DNA from 4 places in the Ligilactobacillus cholophilus genome. Region 3 is predicted to be linked to each of the others. Evidence: predicted binding sites of a transcription regulator. Region 3 holds the regulator's gene; each other region holds the start of a gene.
What was found. Region 3 encodes NrdR, which represses ribonucleotide reductase genes. Its sites were predicted from a motif close to ACACNATATATNGTGT; they were not measured.

Region 1 (8,104 bases), 540 kb from region 3:
AGAAGATAAGCAAACTCAAATTGACGGTAAAACAGCCTTTAAATTATATGATACTTATGGTTTCCCATTAGAATTAACGCTCGAATATGCGCAAGATGCAGGCTTAGGTGTAAATGAGGAAGAATTTAATGCTGAAATGGATGCCCAAAAGAATCGTGCACGTAATGCACGTTCTAATGAAAAATCAATGGGAGTTCAAAATGGATTATTAACAGACATTAAAACTCCAAGTGAATATGTTGGATATGATCGTTTAGATGCAGAAGGTCAATTAAAAGATATAATTGTTGATAACAAATTAGTTGATGAGGTCAATGAAGGACAACAAGCTAAAATGATTTTCTCAGTTACTCCATTTTATGCAGAAATGGGTGGCCAAGTTGCAGATCAAGGTGTCATTGAAGATCAAAATGGTGAAATTGTTGCTGAAGTTGAGGATGTACAACATGCACCAAATGGTCAAAATATGCATACTGTTAATGTATTAAAACAAATGACTAAAGACCAAACATATTGTTTGAAAGTTAATAAAAAGCGTCATGCTAAATTAGAAAATAATCACACTGCTACACACTTGTTAGATCAAGCATTACGTGATGTTCTCGGTGAACATACGCATCAAGCAGGTTCATTAGTAGAGCCAACATATTTACGTTTTGATTTTACAAATCTTGGTTCAGTAACTGAAGAAGATTTAGATAAAGTTGAAAAAATTGTTAACCAAAAAATTTGGGATGCACTACCAGTAGAAACAGTAGAAACTGATATTGAGTCTGCTAAAAAAATGGGCGCAATTGCTTTATTTAGTGAAAAATATGGTGATATTGTACGTGTAGTTAAGATTGGTGATTATTCAATCGAATTTTGTGGTGGAAATCATGCTAAAAACACAAGCGAATTAGGATTATTCAAGATTACTTCAGAATCTGGAGTTGGTGCTGGTGTCCGTCGTATTGAAGCTGTTACTTCAAAAGAAGCATTTGAATTTATGCAACAACGTAGTCAATTGTTAGATAAAGTGGCAAATCAATTGAAGGTAGCACAAGTTAAAGATATTCCACATAAAATTGATCAAACATTATCTCAAGTAAAAGAATTAGAACAACAAAAACAAACATTAGAAGATAAATTTGCTAGCCAACAAGCTAACGATGTTTTCAAAAATGTTGAAGAGATTAATGGTAAGAAATTAATAGCTTCACAAGTAAATGTTTCAGGCATGAACCAATTACGTCAATTAGCTGATCAATGGAAGTCTAAGCAATTGTCAGATGTTCTTGTATTAGGAACAACAACCGATGATGGAAAAGTTAATTTAATTGTAGCAATGAGTGATGATGCAATTAAATCTGGACTGAAAGCTGGCGATTTAATCAAAGAAATCGCTCCATCAATTGGTGGCGGCGGCGGTGGACGTCCAAATCTTGCACAAGCAGGCGGAAAGAATCCAGCTGGATTGCAAGAGGCATTTGCTAAAGCTAAGAAATGGCTTGAAAATAAATAATTTTTAACAATATAAAGAGATACTGACTTTAAAGGTTGGTATCTTTTTTTGAATATATGTTAATTTTAGTTTAATATATGCAAAATGATTGACAATTTATTTTTTTTATCGCATTATCAAAACAATATAAAAATGGTATAAAATATTGTTACTCAATAAGAATTTTAGTAAAATGAAACTGTAAAGTGTCATGGGAGGTGCCAATTTTGAGTTCAGATAAAACTGTATTTTTTGACTATAATCAAGAAGAACGTAAAGAAATTCATGAAACATTGCAAACAGTATATAATGCTTTAGAAGAAAAAGGATATAATCCTATTAATCAAATTGTAGGATATTTAATTTCAGGTGATCCTGCATATATTCCACGTGCGGATAATGCACGAAACTTAATTCGGAAGTATGAGCGTGACGAAATTATTGAAGAACTTGTACGCTCATATCTTAAAAGAGAGGATATGAATATTCATTGGCACGAATAATGGGGCTAGATGTTGGCTCAAGAACAGTTGGAATTGCAATTAGTGATCAATTAGGATGGACTGCTCAAGGTGTCGAAATTATCCGTATTGATGAAGATAATGAAGTTTTTGGATTAGATCGTGTTGTTGAACTTGCTAAAAAGCATCAAATTGTGGGATTTGTAATTGGATTACCTAAAAATATGAATAATACTTCAGGTCCCCGTGTTGATGCAGCTAAACATTATGGAGAATTGTTGCAAGAAAAAATTGATTTACCAATTGATTTTCAAGATGAACGTTTAACTACGGTTGAAGCTGAACGAATTTTAATAGAAGAAGCAGATACTTCACGCAAAAAACGCTATGAAGTTATTGATAAATTGGCAGCAACATTAATTTTACAAAATTATTTAGACAGAAATGGCAAATTAGTAAAGTTACTGAAACTTTAGAATCGAGGAGATATGATGGCTAATAACAAACAAAATGAAAACTTAATCACTTTAGTTGATGATCAAGGAAATGAAAGTTTATATGAAATTTTATTCACTTTTGAATCAGAAGATTATGGAAAATCATATATTTTATTAATTCCAGCAGGGTCTGAGCCAGAAGAACAAGTAGATGTTTTAGCATTTGCTTTTGATCCAAATAATGATGGTGATGCAACAGATGCAGAATTGTATGATATCGAAAGTGACGAAGAATGGGACATGGTTGAAGGTGTTTTGGATACATTCTTAAATGATGAAAATATGCAATAAAAAAATTCTAGGACGAATTTTTTAAGGCCTTCTTAGAGTTAATGATAAGAATTTTCTAAAAAAGGAATTTCTCAATCGCGAGAAATTCCTTTTTTTATTTTTTTGCATAAATAAAAAGCTAAATATTCAAATTATTTTATTTTACACAACATATTGTACTTAATAAAAATGACATATACAACATGTAGAATAGGTGCTAAAATAAAAGTACATATTTAGTGGGAGGAAAGAATAATGAATAAAATCAATATGTATCAATTACCTGAAACATGTATTAAAAGAGATGGATTTGAAGTTCCATTTGAACTTTATAAAATTAAATTTTTGATCAATGATTTATCCTTATCAGAAAATGAGAATGAAATTTTAGAATCATTTTCAAAAGAATTGAGTGGTCAAAATAAAGTTTCAACAGATCAAATTGAAAAGAGTTTTCTAAATGTTTTAAAAAATATGGATTTTTCAGAACAAGTTCAAAACTATTTAAAGCATAAGGAAATGATTGCAACAGAATTTAAAGAACAAATTAATCCAGTACAAAGATTGAATCGACTAGTAAATGAAGATGCTAGATTAGTTCATGAAAATGCTAATAAAGATAGTAAGTTATTCAGTACTAGACGTGATTTAATTGCAGGTGCTGTTGGGAAAACAACAGGATTAACAATGATGCCTGAACATATTGCGAAGGCCCACTTAAAAGGAAATATTCACTTCCATGATTTAGATTATTCTCCACTTGAAGCATACAGTAATTGTTGTTTAATTGATTTTGAAACTTTGTTCCGAGATGGATTTAAAATTGGAAATGCAGAAGTTGAAGAACCAAAATCAATCCAAACAGCTGTAGCACAAATTACACAAGTTATTGCAAGTGTTTCAAGTCAACAATATGGTGGTTGTACAGTTGATCATATTGACACATTACTCGAACCTTACGCAAATAAAAATTATAAGAAACATTTAAAAGAAGCAGAACAATTAAGTTCAGATGAAACAGTTCAAGAAAAATTCGCTAAAAAGCAAACTATTAAAGATATTTATGATTCAATGCAAGCATTGGAATATGAAATAAATACATTATTTACTACAAATGGTCAAACACCATTTACTTCAGTAGGATTTGGATTAGGAACTTCATGGATTAGTCGTGAAATTCAAAAAGCAATATTACAAGTAAGAATTGATGGACTAGGTAAAAATCATAGAACAGCAATTTTTCCTAAATTATTATTTGCAATTAAAAAAGGTGTAAATTACTATTCTGAAGATCCTAATTATGATATTAAACAACTTGCTTTAAAGTGTTCTTCTAAAAGAATGTATCCAGATATTTTAAATTATCAAGCATTAGTTGACATAACTGGTAATTTTAAATCTCCAATGGGTTGTCGTTCTTTCTTACCAAAATGGACAGACGAAAATGGTAAGGCAATAAATGATGGGCGTGCAAATATGGGAGTTGTAACTTTAAATCTTCCACGTATTGCAATGGAATCAAAGGGAAATCAAGATTTATTCTGGGAAATTTTAGAAGATCGGCTACATCTTGTAAGAGACGCTTTATTATTTAGAGTAAAACGAATTGTAGAAGGTGCTAAACCTCAAAATGCACCTATTCTATATCAATATGGTGCTTTTGGAATGAAAGCAAAGCCAGATGAAAGTGTTGATAAGTTCTTTAATCGAGATCGTGCAACTGTTTCGCTTGGTTATATTGGTTTATATGAAGTAGGTACAGTTTTCTTTGGTCCAAATTGGGAACATAATCAAACTGCTCATGATTTTACAGTTAAAGTTGTTAAAACTTTAGATGATCATTGTAAGAGTTGGGCAAAACAATATGGCTATCATTTTAGTGTATATTCAACACCAAGTGAATCGTTAACTGACCGTTTTTGCCAATTAGATATTAAAAAATTTGGTCGGGTAAAAGATATAACTGATAAAGAGTATTATACAAATAGTTTCCATTATGATGTTCGTAAACATCCAAGTCCATTCGAAAAACTTACATTTGAAATGGATTATCCACATTATGCAAGTGGTGGCTTTATTCATTACTGTGAATATCCAAACTTAAAGCAAAATCCTAAAGCTCTTGAGGCAGTTTGGGATTGGTCATATGACAAGATTGGATATTTAGGAACAAATACGCCAATTGACAAATGTTATAAATGTGGATTCGAAGGTGAATTTAAAGCAACTGCACGTGGATTTGAATGTCCAACATGCGGAAACCATGATCCCAAGACATGTGATTGTGTAAAACGGACTTGTGGTTATTTAGGAAATCCATTACAAAGACCAATGATTCACGGAAGACATGAAGAAATTGCAGCAAGACATAAAAATGTGACACCTTCAATGGCGAAAGAAATGGCAAATCATGCTAGCCATAAGCAAAGCGATTTAAAGAACACTTTAGAAAAGAGTAATGAAAATGAGAAATAGGAGAGAACCAAATAATCCTAAGCCACAAGAATGGTTAGCTAGTGAACTAAGTGAGATGCGAATTGCAGATTATAAACCTTTTAATATGGTTGATGGTGAAGGTGTACGTTGTAGTTTATACGTAAGTGGATGTAAATTTTTATGTCCAGGATGTTATAACAAGGTAGCACAAAGCTTTCATTATGGACAGGTTTATGATGATGATTTAGAAGAACAAATTATGGAAGATTTAGCACAACCATATGTACAAGGAATAACTTTCTTAGGTGGCGAACCATTTCTTAATACTCAAGTTACTTTGAGATTAGCAAAAAAGATACGCAAAGAATTTGGTAATACTAAAGATATTTGGTCATGGACTGGATATACCTGGGATGAGTTAATGCAAGAATCATTAGATAAATTGGAACTACTTTCTTTGATTGATATCCTTGTGGACGGACGTTTTTTAGAAAGTAAAAAAGATTTAACATTACAATTTCGTGGCAGTTCAAATCAACGAATAATTGATGTTCAACGTTCACTAAAAGAAGATAAAGTTCATATTTGGGATAAATTAATCAAATAATAGGAGAATGATTAATGAAAACTTTTGAAATTAAGAATTTAAAAGTCGAAGTTGAAGGAAAAATGATTTTAAAGGGAGTTAATTTAACAGTTAACCCTGGAGAAATACACGTTATTATGGGGCCGAATGGAACTGGAAAATCAACGCTTTCTGAAACAATTATGGGAAATCCTAAATATAAGATATTAGATGGCCAAATTTTATTAGATGGTGAATCAATTAATGATTGGCCAGTTGATAAAAGAGCACGTCATGGCTTATTTTTAGCAATGCAATATCCAGTTGAAATTCCTGGAATTACTAATAGTGAATTTATTAAAGCTACAGTCAAAGCTAGACAGGGAAAAATAAATATTTTAAGTTTTATTCAGAAATTGAAACAAAATGCGGAATTTTTAGATATTTCTGAAAAAATGCTTGATAGAAATTTAAATGAAGGCTTTTCAGGTGGCGAAAAGAAAAGAAATGAAATTTTACAAATGATGATGATTGATCCTGATTTAGCTATTCTTGATGAGATTGATTCTGGTTTAGATATAGATGCATTACAAGTGGTAGCTAAGGGAGTTAATCAAATGCGTTCATCACATTTTAGTACTTTGATGATTACTCATTATCAAAGACTTTTGAATTATATTCATCCAGATGTTGTGCATGTCATGATGGATGGAAGAATTGTTAAAAGTGGAGATTTTAGTATGGCGCAGAAATTAGAAAAAACTGGATATGCTAAGTTAAGAGATGAACTTGGATTAAAAATTAGATTGGTTGATGAAAATGTTTAAAAATGGAAGATTACCTGATATTGAGAAAGTTAATTTTAAATATTGGAATTTTGGTAATCCAGTACAAGAAAGTATAGCCAATCATATTATTGTAAAAAATCAAAAGCAGTTAGTTGATAAGGGGATTAAGATTGTCGATTTAAAAAATATTAAAACTGAATGTTTTGCATTAATAAACAAATTCAAGGGGAAGATAATTTCAAAGGATGAAAATCAATTTGTTGCTGATAATGAAAATGCCTTTAATTGTGGATTGTTTATTTACGTTCCACAAAACTTATTACTTACTGATCCAATAGAAATTGAAATTAAGCAGGAAGATCAACTTGATTGTCGAATTGTAATGTGTATGGACTCTGGATCAAGTGTTTCAATGATTCAAACATTTAACGGAGAAACTGTGGGGAAAAAAGGTGCAAAAATTATTGAGGAAGTAAACGTTAAATGTGATGCACAGTTTAAATTAAATACAATTCAACATCTATCTAATTCGACTACATATTTTAAACAACGTATTAAAGTTGAACAAAATGCTAATGTTATGTGGAATGTAGAAGCTTTTAATTTAACTAATAGTTTAAATGAATGTGAAATTATTTTAGATGGAACAGGCGCTCAAGGAGATTTAAAAATTATTTCTTTAGCAAATAACAAACAAGTGCAGGGTTTTAATGCTAAAATCATAAATCGCAAACTAAAGACCATTGCTAAAATATTGCAGCGTGGAATTGTAATGGATCAAGCAAGAATTGTGTTTAATGGTATTGGAAAAATAGAAAATGGCGCTCATGGAGCAAATTCACAACAAGAAAATCGTTTATTAATGTTATCTGAAAAAGCAAAAGGGGACGCTAATCCAATCTTATTAATTGATGATAATGATGTTCAGGCTGGACATGCTGCAAGTATTGGCAAAGTTGATTTGAAAAAAATGTATTACTTAATGAGTCGAGGATTATCAAAAAAAGTTGCAGAAAAATTGCTTGTTAAAGCATTTTTAATGCCAACTATTGATCAAATTCCTGAAAAAGATATTCAAATGTTATTGAAAAAACAACTTGAAAGAAGACTAGAAAATGAATTGTAATTTAAAGAGTATTCGACAGAATTTCCCTTTATTGCAAAATAAAAAATTAATATATTTTGATAATGCTGCAACAACTCAAAAGCCACAAACGGTGATTCAAACATTAACTGATTATTATCAAAAGCAAAATGCTAATGTCGATCGTGGAGCATATCAATTGTCTGCAGAGGCGACAATTGAATATGAGAAAGTTCGCGAAAAGGTAGCTGAATTTATTCATGCTAAATCAGAACGTGAAGTGGTTTTTACAAAGGGAACGACACAAGCTATAAATTGGATTGCAAACGGTTTTGTTCAAAAACAATTAAATGAAGATGATGAAATTGTAGTTTCAATTATGGAGCACCACAGCAATTTTTTGCCTTGGCAGATAATTGCTCAAAACACACATGCTAAATTAAAATGTGTAAAAATGAACTCTGATTATACACTTGATATGCAGGACTTAAAGAGTAAAATTACAGAAAAAACTAAATTT
Region 2 (8,104 bases), 640 kb from region 3:
AGCATTTACGATGTTATTCTTTTGTTCATCACTAGTTTTATTTTCGATGCCTTGTTTAGCTAAAGCTTTATCAAGCATATCTTGAATATCTTGTTTTGTTGCTAGATTTTGTCCATTATCATTTTGTTTTTGCTTAGAAATTTCTTTAGAAGCTTCTCCAATAGCAGCCATTAGTTTTCCGGGATACTTCTTATCATCTTTATTGTCATCAATAGCATTTTGAGTAGCAGTTAACATTTCATTAGCTGTTGAAGTATTTTGAGTGTTTAGTTGAACTCCGTCTTCAGCCAAGGCTTCATATACTCCTGTAAGAGCTGATTCTCCCGATACAGGGCGGTTAGCACAAACGACAATAGTGACATCTTTAACACCAGCCATTTGGGCAACCATAGCATATTGTTGAGCTGTTACTTCAGTGATATTATTATCGCCTTCATAATTTTTAATATTAACTTTTACCCCAGAACCAGGATCACTTGGTGCAATTGCAACAGAACTAATCATAGCGGCATTAGTAGTACCAGAATTGCCATTAGCAATATACTTGTTATAATCTGCGGCAGTAGCTGTCAATTTTTTAAATGAGGAATCTACGCCAAAAATATCATCTAATTGTGAGCGTACTTCGCTTGAAGTTCCGGCACCATAAACAACATATGCAGAATTTAAAGTTTGATGACTATTTGATTCTGAACTTGATGTTTCTGATGTACTTTCATCAGCAAAGACCATTTGATTAGTTGATGGTAGCATGCTAATAGTTGTGATTAACATGCAAGTACTTATTAAAAGTAATAATAGTTTGTTTTTTTTCATAACAAACTTCCTTTCTATTTTCTTATATACGAATTTTATCATTTTTTAAATATAATGATTCAAATTATTTATGAACTTTATTCGAAAAAAAACAAAAAAAGACAGAAAAATACAATATATTGTAATTTGTTATTGATATACATACTATATGTATGTATAATGAAAAATGTTGTTTTTAATAACAAAAAAATTTAGAAGGAAGTTTTAGTATATGTTTGACCGTTATCGGGATGTATTGACCCATTTACCACAATATTCAAAAAATGTATTTCGTAAAGGATACTTTAATTGGTTAATTGATCAATGCAAAGGCTGGGGTAAATTCAGTTATGGATTATTAGCATTTAACTTTATTTTACAAATTATTTCATTAGTGCAATCATTCGCTAGTCATCCATTCACATCAATTATTGCATTTATTGGTGGAAATTTATCAGTAGCATGTGTAATTGGTATCTCTAACCGTTCTGGAATTCAAGGATGGGCTGGATTAATTAGTGCTTTATGTATTGCTACTACAGCATTTATTGCACATAACTATGCAAATGTATGGGAACAAATTGGCTATATTTTATTCTTAGATATTTTTTGTATTTTGGATCCAAAATGGAATGATGATATTAAGGCTGAAAAATTTGAAAGCTGGCTTGAATGGATTAAGTATGGAATCTTTTTCTTACTTTCATGGGCAGTATTACATTACATTTTCAGTTTAACAAACGACCCACGCGTCTTTTTAGACAGTATGAGTTTAGCAATGTCTGTTACAGGATCACTTTTAGAATTAAATCGTAAACGTGAACAATATTTTGTATGGACATTGGCTTCAGTTTTGACCATTGCATTATGGGTACAAACAATGTTAGAAGGAGCCGGAAACTTTGCTTTGATCTTTAGTTATTCAATCTTCTTCTTAAATGATATGTATGCATTCTTTAGTAGAAAAGGTTGGTTCCGTTCAGAAACAGGAAAATAAAAACAAAAAATTTATTAAATCCAATGACAAATGCTGACAAGAATTGTATACTAAGTACAATCAAACTCATAACCAAGAAAAAAGCTTCGGTTTTCCGGGGCTTTTTCTTGTATTATCTGAGTTAAATTATCGAATTGAATTATGTGGTAAAATATATAAGGATATATTTAATAAAATGAGGGAAACTATGGAAAAAAGAACATCAAAAAAATTCTGGCGTCTTCCTGAGTTTATGAAAGATAATCGAATGCGTATAATTGCGCTTTTTATGCTAGGATTAGCAATCATAAGCGATGGCCTTGCATTTTTTGTGAGTCCATTGACAGGTGTTTTTGTTTTAATTTTAGTGATTATAATCACCGTTGTTGGTTATACTATGCTAAAACACTTAAAAGAAGAAACCAGTGAATATATTTCTGATTTATCGTATCGGTTAAAACGAGGCAGACAAGACAGTTTGATTAGAATGCCGATTGGGACAATCTTTTTTAATGATGATTATGAAGTTGAATGGATCAATCCTTATATGCAAAGATATTTTGGAAAAGAAGATATTTTAGGGAAAAAAATAAATGATATTGATCCTACATTAATGGAAATTTTTAAAAATCATCAAAGTGATAAAAAAAGTCAACAAGTAAAATGGAACAATCATGTATTTGATTTAATGATTCAAGATGATATTGGAGTGGCATATATGATGGATGTTACTCATTATGCTGAAATCCAAGAAAAATATGATAATTCACACGTTATGATTGGGCAAATCTTTTTAGATAACTATGATGAAGTTTCAAAAGCAATGAATGATAAAGATATTTCAAACTTAAGTAATTTTGTGACAAGTGCTTTATCAGACTGGGCTAAAGAATTTGGAATGTTTTTAAAACGTGTTGATGAAGATCATTATATTATGATTGGCTATACAGGAACATTAGCTAAGCTTGAACAACATAAGTTTGAAATTTTAGATCGTATTCGTGAACGCACAGTTAAAAGCAATTCGCCAATTACTTTAAGTATTGGGATTGCATACGGTGAAGATGATTTAAATGAATTAACAGAACTATCACAATCTAACCTTGATTTAGCACTAGGACGTGGTGGTGATCAAGTTGTTGTACGTGAAGTAAAGGGACAAGCACGTTTTTACGGTGGTAATACTAATCCGATGGCTAAGCGTACTCGTGTACGTGCTCGAGTAATTTCTCAAGCTTTAAGTGAATTGTTAAAGCAATCAGATCAAGTTTTTGTTATGGGACATAAGCGTCCAGATATGGATGCAATTGGAGCCTGTTTAGGAATTCGCCGAATTGCATCAATGAATGGCAAAAGATGTTGGATTGTTTTGAATAAAGAACATATTCATTCTGATGTTAAACGACTCTTAGATGAATTAGATAAATATCCTGAAATTAAGGATAGTATCATTTCTCCAACTGAGGCATTAGAAAAAATAACAGCTAATAGTTTATTAGTATTAGCAGATCATTCTAAGCCATCAATTTCAATTAGCCATGATCTTTATGAAAAATTGGCTAATCGATGTGTTATTATTGATCACCACCGGCGTGGAGAAGAATTTCCAGAAAATCCAATTTTGGTTTATATTGAACCATATGCAAGTTCAACATGTGAATTGATTTCAGAAATGTTTGAATATCAATCACGTGATAGTGAACCAATTAATTCGTTGGAAGCAACAGCAATGTTAACAGGGATCATTGTTGATACTCAGTCATTCTCTCAAGGAACAGGGACAAGAACATTTGATGCTGCTAGTTATTTACGATCAATGGGAGCTGATCTAAAGATGGCTCGTCATTTAATGAAAGAAAGTGAAAGTAGCTATATGCAACGTAATCACTTAATTGATCGGACAGAGTTTATTGGCAACATTGCCTTGTGTACCGGTGAGGATAAAAAAATCTATGATTCAGTGATTGCAGCTCAGGCAGCTGATTCATTATTACAAGTTAGCGGAATACAAGCTACATTTGCAATTACGCGCCGTGATGATGAAACCGTTGGAATTTCTGCACGGAGTGATAATTCAATTAATGTTCAAATTATAATGGAAAAAATGGGTGGTGGCGGACATTTAGCTAATGCTGCTACTCAGATTAAAGATATAACGGTTGCCGAAGCTAGAGAACGTTTATTAGCAATATTAAAAGCTGATGATGAACCTCAAGATGCAACAGAAGATTAGGAGGATTAAAATGAAGGTTATTTTTACACAAGATGTAAGAGGAAAAGGTAAACGTGGCGAAGTTAAAGAAATGGCTGCAGGATATGCTAATTTTTTAATTAAAAGTGGTAAAGCAAAGCAAGCAGACGCAACAGCAATGAGTCAATTAAGAGCTCAACAAAAAGCTGAAGCTAAAAAGGAAGCTGAAATTCTAGCAGAAGCAAAGGAATTAAAGCAAAAATTAGAATCTGGAAAATATGTTGTTGAATTAAAAGCTAAAGCAGGCGAAGATGGTCGCTTATTTGGTTCAGTAACTTCAAAACAAATTTCACAAGGATTACAAAAACAATATGATATTAAAATCGATAAGCGTAAAATGGATTTACCTCAACCAATTCGTTCAATGGGATATGTAAATGTTCCAGTGAAACTCCACAATGAGGTAACTGCGACAATCAGAGTACATATTTCAGAAAAATAATTATTAAATTAGTCAGGGTGGCAATTCAAGAATATGACGATTTAAATCAGAATTAATGAATATAAATGATGGACTTTATGGTGTAACATGTTTCATACTGATTTAATTTGTCATATTTTTTCTATGATATGAAAGGATAAGCTTGTGGATAATAATGGAATAGAAAATGTTATGCCGCATGATGCGCGTGCCGAACAAACAGTTTTAGGATCGATTTTTTTAGATGGTAATACCCTTGCAGATGCAGTTGAATTTTTAATGCCAGAAGATTTTTATAATCGTGCAAATCAAGTAATCTTTAAAGCGATGATGGCGGTTGATGATCGTGGAGATAAAATTGATCCAGTAACAGTTGCAGATGAATTACAACGTTCTAATCAATTAGAAGATGCTGGGGGACCAGTATATTTAAGTGAATTGATGAATAATATTCCATCAAGTAGTCATATTCGTGAATATGCAAAAATTGTTCAAAGCAAGGCACTTTTAAGACGATTGATTAGTGCATCACAAAATATTATCAATTTAGCACAAAATGAAGATGATGATGTTACAGAAATTCTAGATAGTGCTGAACGTCAAATCATGGATGTGGCAGAAAATAAAAATAGTGCAGGCTTTAAGTCAATTAGTCAGGTTCTAGACCAAACGATGATAGATGTTCAAGAACTATCACAACAAAAAGAAGAAATCACGGGATTACCAACAGGGTATCATGATTTTGATGAAATGACATCAGGCTTACAGCCAGATAATTTAATTATTTTAGCTGCTCGTCCGGCTGTTGGTAAAACTGCTTTTGCATTGAATATTGCACAAAATGTAGGGAAAGCTACAGACGCAAATATTGCGATTTTCTCTTTAGAAATGAGTGCAGAATCACTTGTTAATCGAATGATTTGTGCTGAGGGTGGTATTAATGCAAACCACTTGCGAAATGGTCAACTAGATGATCAAGAATGGAATGCATTAACGGTTGCGATGGGGACATTATCAGGAACTAATATTTTTATTGATGATACCCCAGGAATTAAAATGTCAGAAATTAGAGCTAAGTGTCGTCGATTAGCAAAAGAACAAGGTGGTTTAGGACTAATCGTTGTCGATTATTTGCAATTGATTGAGGGTTCAAATAAGGAAAGTCGACAACAAGAAGTGTCAGAAATTTCACGGCAATTAAAAAAATTAGCAAAAGAACTAAAAGTGCCAATTATTGCTTTATCTCAATTATCTCGTGGAGTAGAACAGCGTCAAGATAAGCGACCAGTGTTGTCTGATATTCGTGAATCTGGATCAATTGAACAGGATGCCGATATTGTTGCATTCTTATATCGTGATGACTATTACGAACGTGATTCAGGCGATGATGATGAAAATAGTCAAGAAGAACCAAATGACACTGATGCTGGGGAAGTTGAATTAATTATTGAAAAGAACCGGGCAGGTTCTCGTGGAACGGTTAAATTATTATTTATCAAATCATATAATAAATTTGCTAACTTGTCACCAATGTCCGAAAATAATTAATTTTAAAATTATCATAATAATAATATTTTTATTATGATAAAAAATAGATTTTAGCGAAAATGTACGTAATTTCTAGATATTATTGTCTTTTATTATATAATTTTATTTATCTTTTTTTGCCTACAATATGCATATTGTAGGCATTTAATATTAATTTATGTTGGTATAATTAAAAAAATTAGAAAAAATCTTAGAAAAAAATTTTTTGAGTAGGAAAAACCCGGAAATATAAAGTTTGTTATGTCAAGTAAAATTTTTTAAATAATTTTGCACTTTTTTTTTATAAAATTCAGCGCTAAAATATATCAAGTAAATAATAAATGTGAACGGCTGTTCGATAGTTGGGGGTTTTGTTTGTGACGATTTCATCAAAGATGTCAACGGAAGATTTGATTAAAGAAGTTATGCACGAAACACAATCAAGTTATCAAGAAGCAATTGATATGCTTTTGGAACTGACTGAAAAATAGCATAAGTAATGGAGGTCATGATTAAATTCATGCCTTTTTTATTTGCATTTAATTGTATTATGTATAGTTTTATATTTCGCACTTTATTTTTCAGGACTTAATGAGTTATAATTGCTAGAGTTACAAAAAGATAACCATGGAGGGAATAACCATGAAATATAGTGCCGATACTGTAAACTTAGCAATCAGTAAAGGATTAGCTGATTTAAAAGTGGGCAGAGATCAAGCTGAAGTAAAAATAATTAGTCAAGGAAGAAAAGGATTTTTGGGTATTGGCAAAAAACCAGCAGTGGTTGAGATTAATGCATTAGCCTCAAAAGAAATTGATGATAAATATTCTAATAAAATTGAAACAGAGATTACAGATGATTTAAAAGCGGCTGAACAAACAACTACTGAGACAAAAAGTGAAGTAGTTGCAGTGCAAAATGATGATGAAGATTTAGAAGATGCTTTTCATGCAGCGGGTAATTATTTAAGTGATATTATCGATCAATTGGGAATTGATGCAGAAATTTCAGTGACAATTAGTCGTAAATGTGTCTATTTTGATTTTGAAACTGATCAACAAGGCTTATTAATTGGAAAACATGGAAAAACAATTAATGCATTACAAATTCTTGCACAAGCATATCTCGATAAGTTAATCAAACAACATTATCGTGTAATTTTAGATGTAGACGATTATCGTGAAAAACGACGTGAAGAATTACAAAAAATTTCAAAAGAATTGGCACAACGAGCAGTAGCTGAGAAACGAGCATTTAAATTAGGCCCAATGCCTGCTCTAGAGCGCAAAGTGGTGCATAAGACTTTAGCTAATAATCACCAAATTAAGGCTAAGTCACATGGAAATGATCCATACCGTTATGTAATAATCGCTCCCAAATTTCATTAAATTTATGTTAAAATAATTTTAAGAAAATATTGGTTTGGAGAAATCCAAATCGGGAGGATTAGACATGCTTGAACATAGACCATATCATCTTGAAGATGAATTGTGCTTTGCAATTTACTCTGCACAAAAGAGTTATCACCATTTTTACAGTGAGGCTTTGAAAAAATTTGATTTAACATATTCGCAGTACATTACGTTACTTGTGTTATGGGAAGAACGTAAACCAATGATGATAAAAGAAATTGGTGACCGTTTGAATTTAGATACAGGAACATTGACCCCATTGCTAAAACGATTAGAAAAAAATGGTTGGATAACACGGACGCGTTCAGGAATAGATGGCAGACGTGTATACTTGGAATTGACTGATAAGGCTGAAGAAAAGGAAAAAGACGTTAAGTTTGCTGTTTCGTATACATTTCGTTTAATTGATATGGATTCAGAAGAATACCAAACTAGTGTTAAATTATTAAAAAATATTACTCAAAAATTAAATGAATTAAATGCAGAAGTTGACGAAATGAATGAAAGAAACAAATTAATCTAATTGGGTAAATAAAAAAGACTATGATGATAAATTATCATAGTCTTTTTTATTTAACTTAGCCAATCATATCTGAGCAATTGATTGGTGTTTTGGTTAACAGGGATCCATAGATGGTGTTTCCAAATGTCTTTTAAGATTTCAGTGAAAATTTTAAAAGTATGCTCTTTTTGTTGGCTTTTAGGATATTCAACCTTTATA
Region 3 (8,104 bases):
GTAAGTTTACTTGATAATTCTTTAGCATATTCTAAATGATGTTCATTACTTACTGGAATGATTGTAACTTGTTCAGGTGATAACCATGTTGGAAAGGCACCCTTATAAATTTCAGTTAAGTAAGCTGTGAAACGTTCTAGTGTTCCAATTACTCCACGGTGAATCATAATAGGACGGTGTTCTTCACCATCTGCACCAATATAACTTAAATCAAATCGTTCTGGAAGTAAGAAATCTAATTGAATAGTAGACATTGTTTCTTCAGCGCCTAAAGCTGTTTTTGTTTGGATATCTAATTTTGGACCGTAAAATGCAGCTTCGCCTTCAGCTTCATAATATTCAAGTCCTAAATCATCCATTGCGCCTTTAAGCATTTTTTGTGATTTTTCCCACATTTCATCATCATTATAGTATTTTTCTGTATTTTCTGGATCACGGTAACTTAAACGGAATGTGTAATCAGTAATATTAAAGTCTTTGTATACATCCATAATTAATCGAAGAATCTTAGCAAATTCTTCTTGAATTTGATCCATTGTAACAAATGTGTGGCCATCGTTCAATTCCATTTCACGTACACGTTGTAATCCTGATAATGCACCTGATTTTTCATATCTGTGCATCATACCAATTTCAGCTATTCGTAATGGTAATTCACGATATGAACGTTTATGATGCTTATATATTTGTATATGTGATGGACAATTCATGGGACGTAATTCAAGCATTTCGCCCTCACCCATATCCATTGGTGGGAACATGTCATCATGATAATGGTCCCAGTGGCCAGATTGTTTATAAACATCTAAGTTCATTAAAACAGGTGTATAAACATGTTCATATCCATCAGCAACTTCTTTATCGATAATATAACGTTCAATTGTACGACGAATTGTTGCACCCTTTGGCATCCAATAAGGTAATCCAGCACCAACCTTTGGATCTACAAAGAATAAATCTAAGTTGTTCCCAATAACACGATGATCACGTTCACGTGCTTCTTTTCGTCTTACATCATCTGCTTCTAAATCTTTTTGCTTATAAAATGCTGTTCCATAGATACGTTGAAGCATTGGATTACTTGAGGCACCCTTCCAATATGCACCAGCAACTGATAAAATCTTATAAACTTTGATCATTCCAGTTGAAGCTAATTGAACATCACCTAAGTACTTGAAATCATCTTGTTGATACATTACAACTTCTGAATCTTGTGCATTTTCTTTAATTAGTTCTGTTTGATATTCATCATTTGCAACCAATTTTAATGCTTCTTCAAGAGGTACAGATACTTTTTCAATCGCAATGTTCTTTTTAATCAATTTATTCATTTCAGCAGTAATTTTTTCAAAATCGTCTTCTGAAACTTGGCCTTCTTGATTATCTGTATCTAGGAAAAATCCATGTTCTGTTGCTTTACTTTCACCAAATTTCATTTCTGGATATAAATTATGCAAAGCATGTTTAAGGACTTGAGATACTGTATTCCATAGTACAACTAGACCTTCATCAGAATCTTTTGTAATAATCTCAATAGATCCATCTTCAGTAAGATTTTCATGATAATCCACTAATTGATTATTGAATTTTCCGGCAACTGCTTTTTTAGCTAAACTAATACTAATTGATTTAGCAATATCTTCTACTGTTACACCCTTTTCAAATGGTTTAACCGAACCATCTGGGAAAGTAATATTAATTTCTGACATATAAAATCCTCCTTCAACAAAATCCAGATAAACGAAAATAAAAAAACGCCCCATATGCACTAATAATTGCATATGGGACGCATAAATACGTGGTTCCACCCAAATTCAATCTTATTATTTGCAAATAAGATTCTTCATTTTCGTCGATATCGAAACGACTCGCCTACGATTAAATAGGATAAAATGAAAGTGGTAAGCACGTTTATTAGAAACTTTCAGTCGAGGTTTCTATCCCTGAGTTAACGTTCCGTTTGTCTTTCATTAATTTAATTTAACCACCAATTTATCTTTTTGACAAGTCTATTTTTAAGGATTTCTTCGATTAATTCCAACCATTCGATATTCTGTTGCTAAAAATTTAATTCTTTCTGTTATCCTTAAGGCCTTTAAAGGCTCTGAATCTCCTTTATTAGTAACTGTTAAAAATTGATCCTTTAATTCACTAATTGACAAATTTGAACTAAATAATGTTGGTAATTCATTTGCCATCCTATACTCTAAAATTACACCGAGAACGTTATCTCTTATCCAAGATGTAATTTGTGTAGACCCAATATCATCAAAAATAACAACGGCAGTGTTTTTTATTTGATTAATTATCTGACTTGTTCGATTTTCACTAATTGCATTCATCATTTCGCCTACAAAAGTTGGAAAATGATAATATCGAACTTCAATATTTTTTTCTGCCAATTTAATTGCTATTGCAGCTAATAAATAACTTTTTCCAACACCAAAACTTCCAGATAAATATAATCCTTTAGGAAAACTTCCATTATCTTGTTTAAAATACGTTGTACAATTATCAATAAATTCTAATGCTGCTTTTAAGGGCTCTTCACGTCCCTTGATATCATAATTTTCAATTCGAGCCTTCTGCAAACTTTTAGGCAAATTAATTGCTTTAATATTGTCCTTTAATTGTTGACTCTTCTTTTGTTTTGAAAACGACTCTGTAGGTTTATATACAACTTCAATATGATGATCACTCACAATTAAATATGGTGCGTATCCAGGCGCGAAAGTTTTTTTACCAGCCTTCATTTCATCTTTTATTGTTACAAATTCATATAATTTGCTAAAACCCTTAATTACATCTTCTTTTGATAATTTATCTTGATTTTCTTTCAAAAAATTTGCAACTTCATTATCTTGTATCACTTGATTAAATAATGTTAGATATTTTTCACGTAATTGTTGATCATGAAAGCGTCGCTTTAATCCGTCGCTTATATTATCCATATTTGTTCATACCTCACTTAGTGATCATCATTAATTTTTTTCATTAATCGTTTAATATCTTGATTAATTTCTTCGCTATTACTTATATTTTGACTCTTTTCTTCATTACTTTGTTTTTTGGCCCAATCTGGTAATTTTTCAACAATCGGTTTACGACCCTTAGATTGAAATTTCGTAGATTTTTTTCTCATTCCAGCTTGTCTCTTAAGAATATAATTAATTGCTTGCTGTGGAGTTTTTATCTTTTGTTTCATCCAATCTAATGCAGTCTTTTCAAAATATTTTTGATTAATAGAACTCATTTGTTGATCAACTAACATATAATGAATTAATACATTAATCACAGCTAAAGGAAGGCCACCATCAGAAACAGCTTTCGAGATTGTAATTCGTTCCTCATTGGAAATCGAAGGCATCCCTTGTTCTTCTTTTAGTGCACTTAAAAATTCCATTGGGGCATATTCTTGAAATGCTTGGAATAAAATTTTTTCTTCATTCCCATTAAAATTATCTGCCTCAACAGTTTTATTTTCATTTTCCCTTGAATCAGAATGCATAGACGGATTTTTAAGAATAAATTCATATTTTTGGCTTGCTAATTTTCTAAAAGCTAACCAGTTAACCCTATCATGCGCAACATCAAATGATTCTTCAATTAATTTAACGACTTGCATTTCATCCAGTCCGTACATCATCGCAATTGTATTAATGGTCTCTAAATTTTTTGTAACATCTTGAACATTAACAAATGAATTTTGCAAAATTTTTTTCATGAATTGATAGTCCAATTTTTCAGGAATAACAATTTTTTTACTATCATTTTGAGAAACTCTAAGAGAAGATTCTGAAGTTTTCAAATTTTGTTTTTCAAAGACATCTGCAAATGAATGTGTCAATTCTTTAAATTCATTTTTTGACCAATGATTTCCTTCAAACTTTTCAACTAATAAAGCGAACCTTTGGTCACCAACATATTGCAACAACATTGATGATAATAATTCATCATTAAAAAAGCTTTGTCCATCCTTAGCAGGCAATAGCTCATATACCATTAATGTATCATCCAATTTGCGATAAGACTTTAACAACGCAACTGCCTCAAGTCTTTTAATAGCATCAATAAATTCAGATAAATTAATTCCTAATGTAATTAATAACTGTTCATGTTGAGTAGCCGTAATTTGTTGAAAATTTCCTGTTTCTAACTGTGATACTAATGTTGTATATAATGAAACACTTGCTGTCCCTATAAATGGTTGGTATAACTGAGTTAAAGTTTCAAAGTGAAAATCTTGAAAACTAGACCTTGAAACCACTTTATATTGATCTGTTGCTAATAAATTGTGATTCAAAGTCTCTCCTCCTTATTAATCTGCATCTTTTCCATTTCTCTTCATTAATTCTTGCAATTCTTGTGCAAATGATTTCATATCTTTAAATTCGCGATAAACACTTGCGAAGCGAATATATGTTACATCATCAACATCTACTAAAATACTCATGACATATTCACCAATTAATTGACTAGAAATTTCGGTTCCGCCTACAGCACGAACTTTTTGTTCAACTTCATCTACTACACTTGTGATTTTATCCATACCTACTGGGCGTTTTTCCGCAGCTCTCATTATTCCATGAAGAATTTTATCACGATTAAACTCTTCGCGTGCTCCATTTTTCTTAATTACAAGTAAAGGTGTAGTTTCAATTCGTTCAAATGTAGTAAATCTAAAACCACATTTTTCACATTCACGTCTTCTTCTAATCGCGCGACCATTATCTGCTGGCCTACTATCCACTACACGTGAACTATTATTATGACATTGTGGGCAAAGCATTCTTTTCACCTCTTATAACAACTTATTCATTGACAACCATTTTATCATTTTTAGCTTTAAATCTTCAAATGTACCATCATTTTTTATGATAAAATCTGCATTTTGATTCCGTACTTTACTTGATATTTGAGCATCAATACGTGCTATTGCGTCTTGTTTAGTAAAATGGTTACGTTCCATTAATTGCTTAATCTGTCGTTCACGTGTTGTACATATTACCATCGTACTTGTACAAAAGCGCTCGTATTTTCCTTCAAATAAAAGTGCAATATCTAATACAATTAATTTAACTTGTTTTTGTTTTAGATTTTGTAATTCATTTAAAATTTCATGTTTAATTAGTGGAGACATAATTTGATTTAATTTTTCTAGTTCTTTTTGATTATTAAAAACTAAATCGCCTAACTTCTTTCTATTAAGTTCTCCATTTGATAATAGATATTCTGTACCGAATTCAGTAACTATTTTATTAAGTCCGATTTGATTTTTACATTGTAATTGGCGAGCCACAATATCCCCATCAATTATTTTTGCACCAAATTCCCTTAAAATATTGCTTGCAGTTGTTTTTCCACATGCAATTCCACCGGTTAAACCTAATACGTATGTCATTATTTTATTTTTTGCTCCTTAGGACATATATGTGTACCACGTTGCCCAACTACAATTCGTTCTATTTTTGTACCGCAACGTTCACATAATTCATTCGTTCTTCTATAAACATGTAACTGATTTTGAAAATCACCTGCATGATTAAAAGCAGTTTTAAAAGTAAAAACAGTTGTCCCTTGTGCTTTAATAGCTAACTTTAATTCTTTAATAATATTATCGTGTAATTTTTTCACATCAGCTTTAGTCAAATGACTAGCAATCGTTTGAGGATGTATTTTACTCATCCATAAAACTTCATCCACATAAATATTACCCAATCCTGTTACTACAGTTTGATCTAGTAAAGCTGGTTTTATCATTTTTTTCTTTTTTTGTAATCGTTGATAAAAATCATCAACTGTAAAATCATCACATAATGGTTCTGGACCAAGTTTTTTTATTCCAGGAAGATTCAATTCTTCTCCCGTTTTTACTAATTGCATTCGTCCAAATTTACGGGTATCATTATACCTCAAATCACGACCATCATCTAATTCAAAGACAACATGACTATGTTTCTCTAAAGGAACGTCATGATCTTCAATTAAATATTTTCCTTCCATTCTTAAATGAGAAACCATCGTATAATTATTTGAAAAACGAAATAGTAAGTATTTACCTCTACGGTCTATTTTTTCAATTTTCTGTCCTGTAATATTTTTTTTAAAATTATCAATGTCTCCAACAATCATTTTAGTGTAATAAATATCAACTTTTTTTATTTTAATATTTAACACCTGTGCTGAGACACCTCTTCTTACAGTTTCTACTTCAGGTAATTCTGGCATTCGAATCCTCCTTATTTCTTAGCATCAAACCATGTATTTCCACTAGCACTTTCAACTTTCAAAGGTACGCTTAATTTAACTGCTGAATCCATTACGCTAGGTACAAGTTTTTCTAAAATTTCAATTTCTTCTTTAGGCGCTTCAAATATTAATTCATCATGCACTTGTAAAAGCATTTTTGCCTTAAGACCCTTTTCTTTTAATTTTTCTTGCATATGAATCATCGCAATTTTAATAATATCAGCAGCACTTCCTTGAATTGGCGAATTCATTGCAGTACGCTCAGCAAATGAACGTAAATTATAATTTTTACTATTTATTTCAGGCAAATAACGTCTTCTATGGAACAATGTTTCTACATATCCTTGTTTCTTTGCTCGTTCAACAATTTCTGTCATATATTTATATACTCCAGGGAAAGAATCAAAATATGTCTCAATAAATTTTTTAGCTTGTTTTCGTGTTATTCCAATATTTTGTGCCAATCCATAATCACTAATACCATAAACTATTCCAAAATTAACTGCTTTTGCCTGCCTTCTCATATTAGGAGTTACTTGATCAGGACTAGATAATCCAAAAATTTTCATTGCTGTACTTGCATGAATATCTGAACCCTCTTTAAAGTCTTTTTGCATATTTTTATCTCCTGAAATGTGAGCTAAAACACGCAACTCAATTTGTGAATAGTCAGATGAAAAAATCTGCCAACCTTTATGACTTGGAATAAAGGCTTGACGAATCTTCCTTCCTTCTTCTAACCTTACTGGAATATTTTGCAAATTAGGATCTACTGAAGACAATCTACCTGTAGCTGTTAAAGTTTGTGTATATCGAGTATGTATTTTACCATCTGATAAAACTACCTTTAACAGACCTTCAATATACGTTGATTGTAATTTTGAAATTTGTCTATACATCAAAATATTATCTATAATTGGATTTAAACCACGTAATTTTTCTAACACGCTTACAGCTGTTGAATATCCCGTTTTAGTTTTTTTAATAACTGGTAATTTTAACTTTTCAAATAAAATTACTCCTAATTGTTTAGGAGATCCTATGTTAAATTTCTCGCCTGCTTCTTGATATATTTGTTGTTCAATTTCTGCTAATCGTTCTTTAAATTCACTTTGCATTGCTTTCAAGCGATCAACATCAACTTTAATTCCTGCTATTTCCATCTGAGCAAGAACAATTGATAATGGCCTCTCAATTGTCTTATATAAATCTACCTGATCATGATTTTCTAATTGTTTAAACAAATTATTTTTCAAGTCAGCAATTGCTTGTACTTTATGAGCTAAATGACTTAATAAAACTTCATTATCTTCTGGAATAGAATGTTTTGAACCTTTTCCATAGAATTCCTCATCGCTTTCAATATTTAAATAATTATGTTCATGTGCAAGAAGCCCAAGGTCATCACTATTATCAATATTATTTAATAGATAAGATACTAAAAGTAGGTCAAAGTCTACATTTGTCATTTGAATTCCAAGTCGATTCAAACCAACATAATTTCTTTTCGCATTAAAAACGTCTAATTTTAATTGAGGATTTTCTATAATTTTTTTCAAAATTGGAGTTTGCAACAATTTAAAATCTCTTGAGGTATAAATTTTTTGATTTATCATTAGTGAGAAACCAATAATCGGTGCAACATGATAATTATCCCCATCCATTTCTAGATGAAAAACCACTGAGGATTTTTCAGGAATATTAGATAAAGTCGTAAGATTATCTTGATTTAATTCTTCAAAATTAATTGGCTCAATATTTTTTGATTTATCACAATCGGCATTATCATCTAAATTTAACTCCTCTAAAAAACGTTTAAAATCCATTTGATGATAAAATTCAATTAACTTATCGT
Region 4 (8,104 bases), 630 kb from region 3:
TGTTTTTAGTCCCACTTCTTCTAGTGAAGATTTTACAAAATCTCCAGTGAAACCACCTAAGAATCCCCAGGCAATACTATCATGTCCTAATTCTTGTAAAATTCTGGAAACATTGATCCCCTTACCGCCAGGAAGCATGTTATCATAATCCATTCGGTTTACTTCACCTAAATTTAGGTTTGCTAATTGAACAATATAGTCAATTGATGGGTTTACTGTTACTGTATAAATCATCTTTTGACCTCCTCAACAGTTGTTTCTTTCATAAATGAATGAAGTAATGCTGCAGATATTTTTTCAACAATCAGAGTAGCCATTTTTAAAGGAGCTACTTGCACAAATGAAACTTCATTTAATTTCGATGAATCTGCTAAAACATATGAATACTGAGCCTTCTGCATTGCACATTCTTTAATAGCTGCCTCTTCAGGATCAGGAGTAGTATATCCATCAGAAATATCAACTCCGTTCATCCCTAGAAAAGCTTTATTAAAACGTAATTTGTTTAATTGAGAAAGTGCACTGACTCCAACAATCGCTTTAGTTGTTTCTTTCAAATGTCCACCAATGATTATTGATCGAATATGCCTCTCAGCAAGTGCTGAGGCATGTAAAATTCCATTTGTTACTACTGTAATCCCCTGGTTTTGTGGCAAATAATCAACCATTGCCAATGTACTTGTACCTGCATCCAAAAAAATTACATCATTTGGATTAACATGTGTAGCCGCCTGTTGCCCAATTGCTCGTTTAGCATCTGGATTCTGTGAAGCTTTTCCAAACATATCAGGTTCATTTTGTAAGGCATAATTAATCTTTGCTCCTCCATGCACCCGTTCAAGAAGTCCTTGTTCTTCTAACGTCTTTAAATCACGCCGAACTGAAGATTCAGATCCGTGGGTGCGTTTGCAAAATTCTTGAACTTCAACAACTCGATTTGATCTCAACATCTCTAAAATAATTTGTTGTCGTTCTTCTGCAAGCATTTTCATTCCCTCCATGACTTTATTTTAGCATCATTAATTGCCAGTTTCAATCACATTCAGTCATTTTCAATCACTAATTGTTAATTTTCATAAAACAAATTTTTCTACTGCTTTTCCAAGGCCATCATGATTATTGTCATCAGTAATATATGAAGCAACTTGTTTTACCTTTTCATTTCCATTTCCCATTGCAACACTATGTTTAACAGCCTCTAACATGGTTAAATCATTATTTTCATCACCAACAGTCATTATTTCATTTTGCTTAATCCCTAACTTTTGAGCAAGTTCAATTACAGCATGTCCTTTAGTGGCTTGGGGAGAAGTAAATTCAAGGAAAAATGGCTCACTTCTTACAATATAATATTTTGACTTAATTTCTTGCGGAATTTGTTTTATTGTCTTTGAAATTTTATTAGGTTCATCAGCCCACATAAATTTAGTTGCTTTGACTGATAATTGTGATATCTCACGATAATGCAATTCCATGTTAGTATAGAAAGCATCTTTCACTGAATAACGACTAATATCTTGATCAAAAACATATAGGTCAGAATCAGCAGTTACTATTTGAGCTTTAATTCCTAATTGATGACTTAAATTTGCTAATTCAATACAATCCGGTATCGAAATCTCATTACGTGCAATCACTTCATTTGTTCCTATATTTTGAATCTGCGCCCCATTAAAGGTAATTGCAAAATCATCAGTAGTATTTAATTCTAATTGTTCAATATAATTTTGAATACCTGAAACAGGTCGTCCTGTACATAAAACAACATAAACTCCTTTAGCTCGAGCTTGTTTTAATACTTTCCTTGTAAATGATGTAATTTTACGTTCATCATTTACCAAAGTTCCATCAATATCAGTAGCAATTAATTTGATTGCCATTTGGATCCCTCATCTCTTTTAGAAATCGCTTTCTTTTTCATTTATAGAATATCATAAGTCTTTTACTTATAGGAATTTTTTTGTAAAATAAAAACATATATTTATTCAAAGGAGCAATTCAATGTTTAATGTAATTCCAAATGATTATCCAGAAGTTCTTGCCAAACTTAATTGGCTTAAAGCAAATGGATATCCTGATGCAACTGAAGAAGGCGTATTACGTGACACAATTATTTCTGGTGCTCAAGATTTATTCAACGAAGCATTAGAAGAATCCTACTGGACTGTATTATGGGACGTGGAAGATGAAAAGTTATGGGTTAGAGGCGCAATGAGTGAACGTCTTGGTGAAATGGTTCCCCGTGAAGGTTTCAAAACATTTGCGGATGACTTTAAACAAAATCCATATAAGTTTTGGGAAAATCTTGGAATGCAAGTTCGCAGCATCGTAGGTAGCGAATAATTCAGTCTGCTTAAATTTCTAATAAAGATGGAGTGTCTATGAAACATTTAAAACGAAATTTAACAATAATATTTATTATTAATGCAATTGTATTAATTGGTTGCTTAGCATTCACAATTCAACAATTTTCTTTGCATCCATCCTTATCATTAGGGATGATTTTACTATTAATTGTTGACTTCATCGTTTTAAGTACATTTACATCATTAATGACAGTTGCAATTCAATATCTCGTTAAAAAAATTAAAGAACGCAGAAAATAAATAACCTAAGATTAGATCATAAAAGAGTTACAAGATCTAATCTTAGGTTATAATTATTCTGCGTCAATATCTTTCAAATCAATATCAATTTCTTTTGATAAAATCTTTTCAGGTGCCTTTGCAATCATTACATCGCACTTAGCAGTCCGCATAATATATGAGGCAACTGAACCAACAATAATACGTTTGAAGAAATTCTTACCTGTTTCCCCTACAATAATTAAATCATTTTGATATTCAGGTTGAAAATCTTCGACAATTACTGTTTTTGGATTACCAAATCTCAAATGAACTGCAATTTTATTTTCAGGTAATCCTTCTTCAATCAAATGTTGTTTAAGATCATTTATATATTTTTCACATTCTTGTTCTTCTTTGTAAATTCGTTCACCATCTAAAGTAATCCCCGCATTACCATATTCAAGTGAATTCATATCTAATACCCATAAAACATCTAAATGAGCATCATTTCTTTTAGCTATATTTAAAGCATCAAATAAAGCTTGTTCTGAACCCTTTGAACCATCAATACCTACTAAAATTTTTTTGTAGCCTAATGCCATAATCAACACTCCTATCTATTTTAATGATAGCTGTATCAATTATTTTTTTCAAGCAAAGAACATATTTATAAAAAATGAGAACTAGCCTTAAAGATAGCTCTTTAAAAACTAATTCTCATTCCACTTTTAATTACATTTCATCTAACATAATTTTATGTTTTTCTTTTAATTCAGCAAATTTTTCTTCTGTTAAATTGCCTAATTCAACTAATTTACTTTCAATCATTTCAAGAACGGTTACACGGTCTTCTAAATTAGTTACAAAATCAAATTTATCTCCATCGATTACAAGCATTGGAGATGCTTCATATTCATCACGCCAAATATCATATTGTTTTAATAAACGGTGATAGTAATCAACTAATGAAGGGTCATTTTCGACCAATTCATATTCACGACCACGTTTTTCAATTCGCTTGAGCATCGTATCATAAGATACATTGATCATGATCATCAAATCTGGTGATTTTTTATGTGAAGCATATGGTAATTCTTCCATCATATTGCTAAGCAAGCTCTTATAGATATCATATTCAACATCTGTAGCATTACCCATTTCAGTATTCATACGCATAAAGATCTCATCTTCATAAATAGAACGGTCTAAAATGTTATTGTCTTCTTCCATTGCTTGTTTAATCATTGCAAAACGACGGTTTAAAAAGAATGTTTGCAATAAGTATGCGTAAGGATTAGTAGCTTCTTTATCTCCTTCTGAACGCTTTTTAGCAGCAATCTCATTACCTTTATAAAACAAAGGCAATACAGGGTTGTCTTCTACTGGTTCATAAAAAGCTTTTGTTCCTAATTCCTCTGATAAAATTTGTGTAAGGCTTGATTTGCCTGATCCGATAATACCTGAAAGTGTAATCAAAATGATAGATGCATCCTTTCCTCCGAGACCAGACAAAACTAGTCTCTTTTTTAATTGCACTTTATATCATACGCCCATTTATTTAAAAAATAAAGTCAATATTTTGCGATGAAAAACGCTTATGATTACTATATATTGTGGAATAATATCCTAAATGGGCATTGTCTCTTTATAAATTTTTAATTTTCATTGACAATTTTTTCAAATCCTGCCCGCAAGTCTCGATTGGCAGTTTCTTTGAAATTCAATTGATTTTCTCCATCGCTTTGTTCTGTAATTAAAACAATTGGACTTCCATTATGAATTGCAAAAAAGTACAAGTGTGTCCCTGCACTGCTTGGATTATTTGCATCACTATAAATTGCAACTACATTATAATCTGCATCACCCTGTCCATCCGCTGACCAAGTGACGCTTACTGGTTCATTATTAACTCTGTAATTAATATTACCGAAATCATTTGGAAAATGGTAATCATGAAAATCAACATCATTATTTGTATCTTCTCCACAATTTTCATATTGTTGATTCATTTGATTTCCCCAAGACTGCATGAATGATGCAAGTTGACTAGCTTTATTACTATTCCATAGTTTCACTGTCTGGCTTGAAGAAGAACTTTCCAATTTTGAAGTCGATTCTGTTGTTTTTTTGCTCTTTGCACTCTGTACAACATCTATTGACATCGATTCTTCACTTGAATGTCTTTCATTACTTGATTTTGAAAGTAGCATCCATCCAATTAAAATAATAATGACAGCAATTAAAAATACTATATATTTATATCTTTTATGATTATAATTTTGCCCTCCATTATGATTTCCTGTTCGTCGTAAAGATTGAGTTTCTGGTTTTACATTTAGTAAACTTTTACCGCATTTCTTGCAAAAATTGGCATTCTTTGGATTCTCGCTCCCACATTTAGGGCATTTTTTCATTATTTAATCTCCTTACATTTATTTCCCCGGTAATTAATTATAGATGTTCCTTTTTAATCTTTATTATCAAATTTAAGTTTAATTTGATAATTTTGTCCATCATCTTCTACAATTCCAATCATTGTATCAAAAAGTAATAAGATCCATCCGAAAGCAAGAACAAAAGCAATCAATTCGAAAGCTGTTAATGAAATCAGATAGAATGGTTTAAACATTAAATCAACAACAATTAGTCCTATACACATTGCATATGAAATAGTTAAGAACCGTTTTCCCACTTCGGGTAAAAGCCAACGAATTCCTACTATTAAGATGATAATAAAATAAACTAAATATCCTGCAACTTTATCATGCAAAATATGGAAATTTGCATTGTTAGGGAAGACCCCAACAGCACCTACATCAAGAGCCGTTAAAGTCAATAAGATTCTTAATGTAATTGTTCGCCATGAATTTTTAACTACATCATGTAATGAAACAAAAATATAATCAATTAACGCAACCATTAATAATGATGAAAAAACAAGCGTTAAATTAAATTGCCAGCTATTGTTAGCATTTTTAGTACCTAAAAAACTAAGATTATGTTGCCACCAATTTTTACCGTTAGATGCCATTGATAATACTGCACCGCTAATAATCACTAAAATCATAATTGTCGTTAACATGCCATAATCTACAGCTAAGCCAATTCTGACCATAATATAATTGATTGCTAAAACAAAAACTAAAAATAACATTATTGCTGTAACATGGCCAAAAGTAATTCCTGTGAAAATTCTTCCCATTCCCCATGCAATTCCCATTAAAGCAAGTGCTAAAATTAGTACGAACGATATTACGATCACTGGAAATGTTCTCCAAAAAGTATGCGCTGAATAATTAGTAGTGATGTTTTTTCGGTTTACAATGAAATAGGTACTAAACATTATCATTCCTGATAAACCACCTAATACAATCAAACCACTAGCAATTGATTGATTCCCAACCAATGGAACTTGTTTTAAATGTATTGCATTAATATATAAGCCAAAAATAGCACTTGCAATAATTGATGCTAATACTAGCCACATTACATTGAATTGACGCTTATTGCTAGTATTATTAGTTTTTTTGAGACGAATTTCTCCATGTTTTTCGCTAATATGAAATTTGTCACCATCATGTATGTTATATTTTTCAACTACCTCATCAGGTAATGTTACCTTTATTTTGGTCATTATTATTTTCCTTTCAAAAATAAGTTTCATTTTTTATTATAACAAAACGCTCTTATCTTTTTAGCTTTTCCTTCAAAATATACAAAAAAAGGAATCATGAATAATCATGATTCCCTTTATAAAAGTCAGTGAACCGCTTATAACTATTAATTACTTGCTTTCATCTGTCTTCTTTTCTTCTTTTTGATCCTTATTTTCAGCTGACTTACGTTCTGTGATAACTAACTTACCATCTTCCATATCTGCAGCTAAATGTTTTACATTTGGATTATCCAAATAGAAGTCTGTTACTTTATCCCGGATTTGTTGTTCAATTACTCGACGCAATGGACGTGCTCCCATTGCTTCATCATAACCTTGTTCAATCAAGTAATCTTTAGCTTTTTCAGAAACTGTTAAGTCAATGTCTTTCTTAGCTAAAGTTTGGTTAACTTCAGTCAACATTAAATCAACAATCTTCTTCAAGTCATCCTTTGTCAAGTGTGAGAATTCAATAACTGCATTGAAACGATTCAAAAATTCTGGACGGAAGTATGGAGCAATCTTCTTCATGATATCTTCATCCTTCTTTTCATTACCGTTTAATTCTTCGTTACCGAATCCAGCGTTTGATGTAGCAATAATTACTGTATTCTTAAAGTTAACAGTATTTCCTTGACCATCAGTTAAACGTCCATCATCTAACACTTGTAATAATAAAGTAATAACTTGTGGATCAGCCTTTTCAATTTCATCTAACAAGATAATTGAATATGGATTACGACGAACACGTTCAGTTAACGTATTGTTGTTATCTTCATAACCAACGTATCCTGCTGAAGTTCCAATTAATTTAGATACCGCTGTTCTATCTGAATATTCTGACATATCAAGTCGGATAATCGCATCCTTTGAACCAAACATATCTAAAGCTAATTGTTTTGCTAATTCAGTTTTACCTACACCAGTTGGTCCAACGAATAAGAAGCTACCAATTGGACGGTTTCCTTCATCAAATCCAGCACGATTTCTTCTAATTGCACGTGCTACTGCATCAACCGCTTCATCTTGACCAATAACCTTACCCTTCAAACGGTCACCGATTGTCTTTAAGCGTTCAATGTCGCTAGCACCCATCTTAGATACTGGAATACCAGTTAATCTTTCAACTGCTTCAGCAACGTCATTTACTGTTGCAGTGACTTTTTGTTCTTGAGCATGGTTATCAATTTGCTTTTGCAAATCTTTGATCTTTGTTTTAGCATTTAATGCTGCTTCATAATCTTCATCTTCAGCTGCTTTTTCTTGCTTTTCTTTTTCTGCAGCAATTTGCTTTTCAATTTCCTTAACATCTGTTACTGGATGTTGTGCTGCTAAATGTGCAGCAGTCATATCAATTAAATCAATTGCTTTATCTGGCAAGCTCCGTTGTGGAATGTATTGGATTGAATAGTCCACAGCTGCTTTTAAGACATTGTCTGGCAATTCTACATTGTGATGTTTTTCATAAAGTGGACGAATTCCACGTAAAATCTTAAATGTATCTTCTGCACTTGGCGCATTAACTGTAACTTCATTAAAACGACGTGCTAAAGCTGCATTTTTCATAATTGTATTATGATATTCATCTTGTGTAGTTGCACCAATTACTGTAATTTCGCCACGTGATAATGCTGGTTTCAAAATATCTGCTAAACCTTTTGAGCCATTGTCGCCACCCATACCACCGGCGCCTAAAATTTGATGAATTTCATCAAAGAATAAAATTACATTTCCACGTTGTTTTACTTCTTTAATTAAATTTTGGATATTTTCTTCAAAACTTCCACGGTATTGTGTCCCTGCTTCTAGACCAGAAATATCAATACTAATGATTTCCTTATTTTTAATAGCAGCTGGAACATCTCCGTTTACAATTGCTTGT

Region 1: nrdD (anaerobic ribonucleoside-triphosphate reductase) is a predicted target of NrdR. The motif match lies at 2,876-2,891, and genes of this name have one in related genera.
Region 2: pnuC (nicotinamide riboside transporter PnuC) is a predicted target of NrdR. The motif match lies at 926-941, and genes of this name have one in related genera.
Region 4: QPK35_RS06745 (deoxynucleoside kinase) is a predicted target of NrdR. The motif match lies at 4,169-4,184, and genes of this name have one in related genera.

Annotation. Positions count from the first base shown of each region.
Region 1 is NZ_CP127832.1:871,961-880,064, reverse strand. Features, by position in the region: gene alaS (alanine--tRNA ligase) at 1-1,504, shown strand, start outside; gene QPK35_RS04655 (IreB family regulatory phosphoprotein) at 1,708-1,986, shown strand; gene ruvX (Holliday junction resolvase RuvX) at 1,986-2,420, shown strand; gene QPK35_RS04645 (DUF1292 domain-containing protein) at 2,436-2,732, shown strand; gene nrdD (anaerobic ribonucleoside-triphosphate reductase) at 2,967-5,186, shown strand; gene nrdG (anaerobic ribonucleoside-triphosphate reductase activating protein) at 5,170-5,754, shown strand; gene sufC (Fe-S cluster assembly ATPase SufC) at 5,769-6,539, shown strand; gene QPK35_RS04625 (SufB/SufD family protein) at 6,532-7,626, shown strand; gene QPK35_RS04620 (aminotransferase class V-fold PLP-dependent enzyme) at 7,616-8,104, shown strand, end outside.
Region 2 is NZ_CP127832.1:1,278,321-1,286,424, reverse strand. Features, by position in the region: gene QPK35_RS06700 (DUF1002 domain-containing protein) at 1-816, opposite strand, end outside; gene pnuC (nicotinamide riboside transporter PnuC) at 1,028-1,792, shown strand; gene QPK35_RS06690 (DHH family phosphoesterase) at 1,980-4,004, shown strand; gene rplI (50S ribosomal protein L9) at 4,015-4,464, shown strand; gene dnaB (replicative DNA helicase) at 4,609-5,991, shown strand; gene jag (RNA-binding cell elongation regulator Jag/EloR) at 6,613-7,359, shown strand; gene QPK35_RS06670 (MarR family winged helix-turn-helix transcriptional regulator) at 7,424-7,906, shown strand; gene QPK35_RS06665 (hypothetical protein) at 7,957-8,104, opposite strand, start outside.
Region 3 is NZ_CP127832.1:328,451-336,554, reverse strand. Features, by position in the region: gene thrS (threonine--tRNA ligase) at 1-1,709, opposite strand, end outside; gene dnaI (primosomal protein DnaI) at 2,016-2,951, opposite strand; gene QPK35_RS01865 (DnaD domain protein) at 2,969-4,303, opposite strand; gene nrdR (transcriptional regulator NrdR) at 4,319-4,789, opposite strand; gene coaE (dephospho-CoA kinase) at 4,802-5,401, opposite strand; gene mutM (DNA-formamidopyrimidine glycosylase) at 5,401-6,228, opposite strand; gene polA (DNA polymerase I) at 6,240-8,104, opposite strand, start outside.
Region 4 is NZ_CP127832.1:1,290,006-1,298,109, forward strand. Features, by position in the region: gene pfkB (1-phosphofructokinase) at 1-234, opposite strand, end outside; gene QPK35_RS06720 (DeoR/GlpR family DNA-binding transcription regulator) at 231-986, opposite strand; gene QPK35_RS06725 (Cof-type HAD-IIB family hydrolase) at 1,074-1,880, opposite strand; gene QPK35_RS06730 (hypothetical protein) at 2,002-2,343, shown strand; gene QPK35_RS06735 (hypothetical protein) at 2,382-2,606, shown strand; gene QPK35_RS06740 (universal stress protein) at 2,660-3,169, opposite strand; gene QPK35_RS06745 (deoxynucleoside kinase) at 3,300-4,043, opposite strand; gene QPK35_RS06750 (DUF4767 domain-containing protein) at 4,223-4,981, opposite strand; gene QPK35_RS06755 (AbrB/MazE/SpoVT family DNA-binding domain-containing protein) at 5,035-6,201, opposite strand; gene QPK35_RS06760 (AAA family ATPase) at 6,352-8,104, opposite strand, start outside.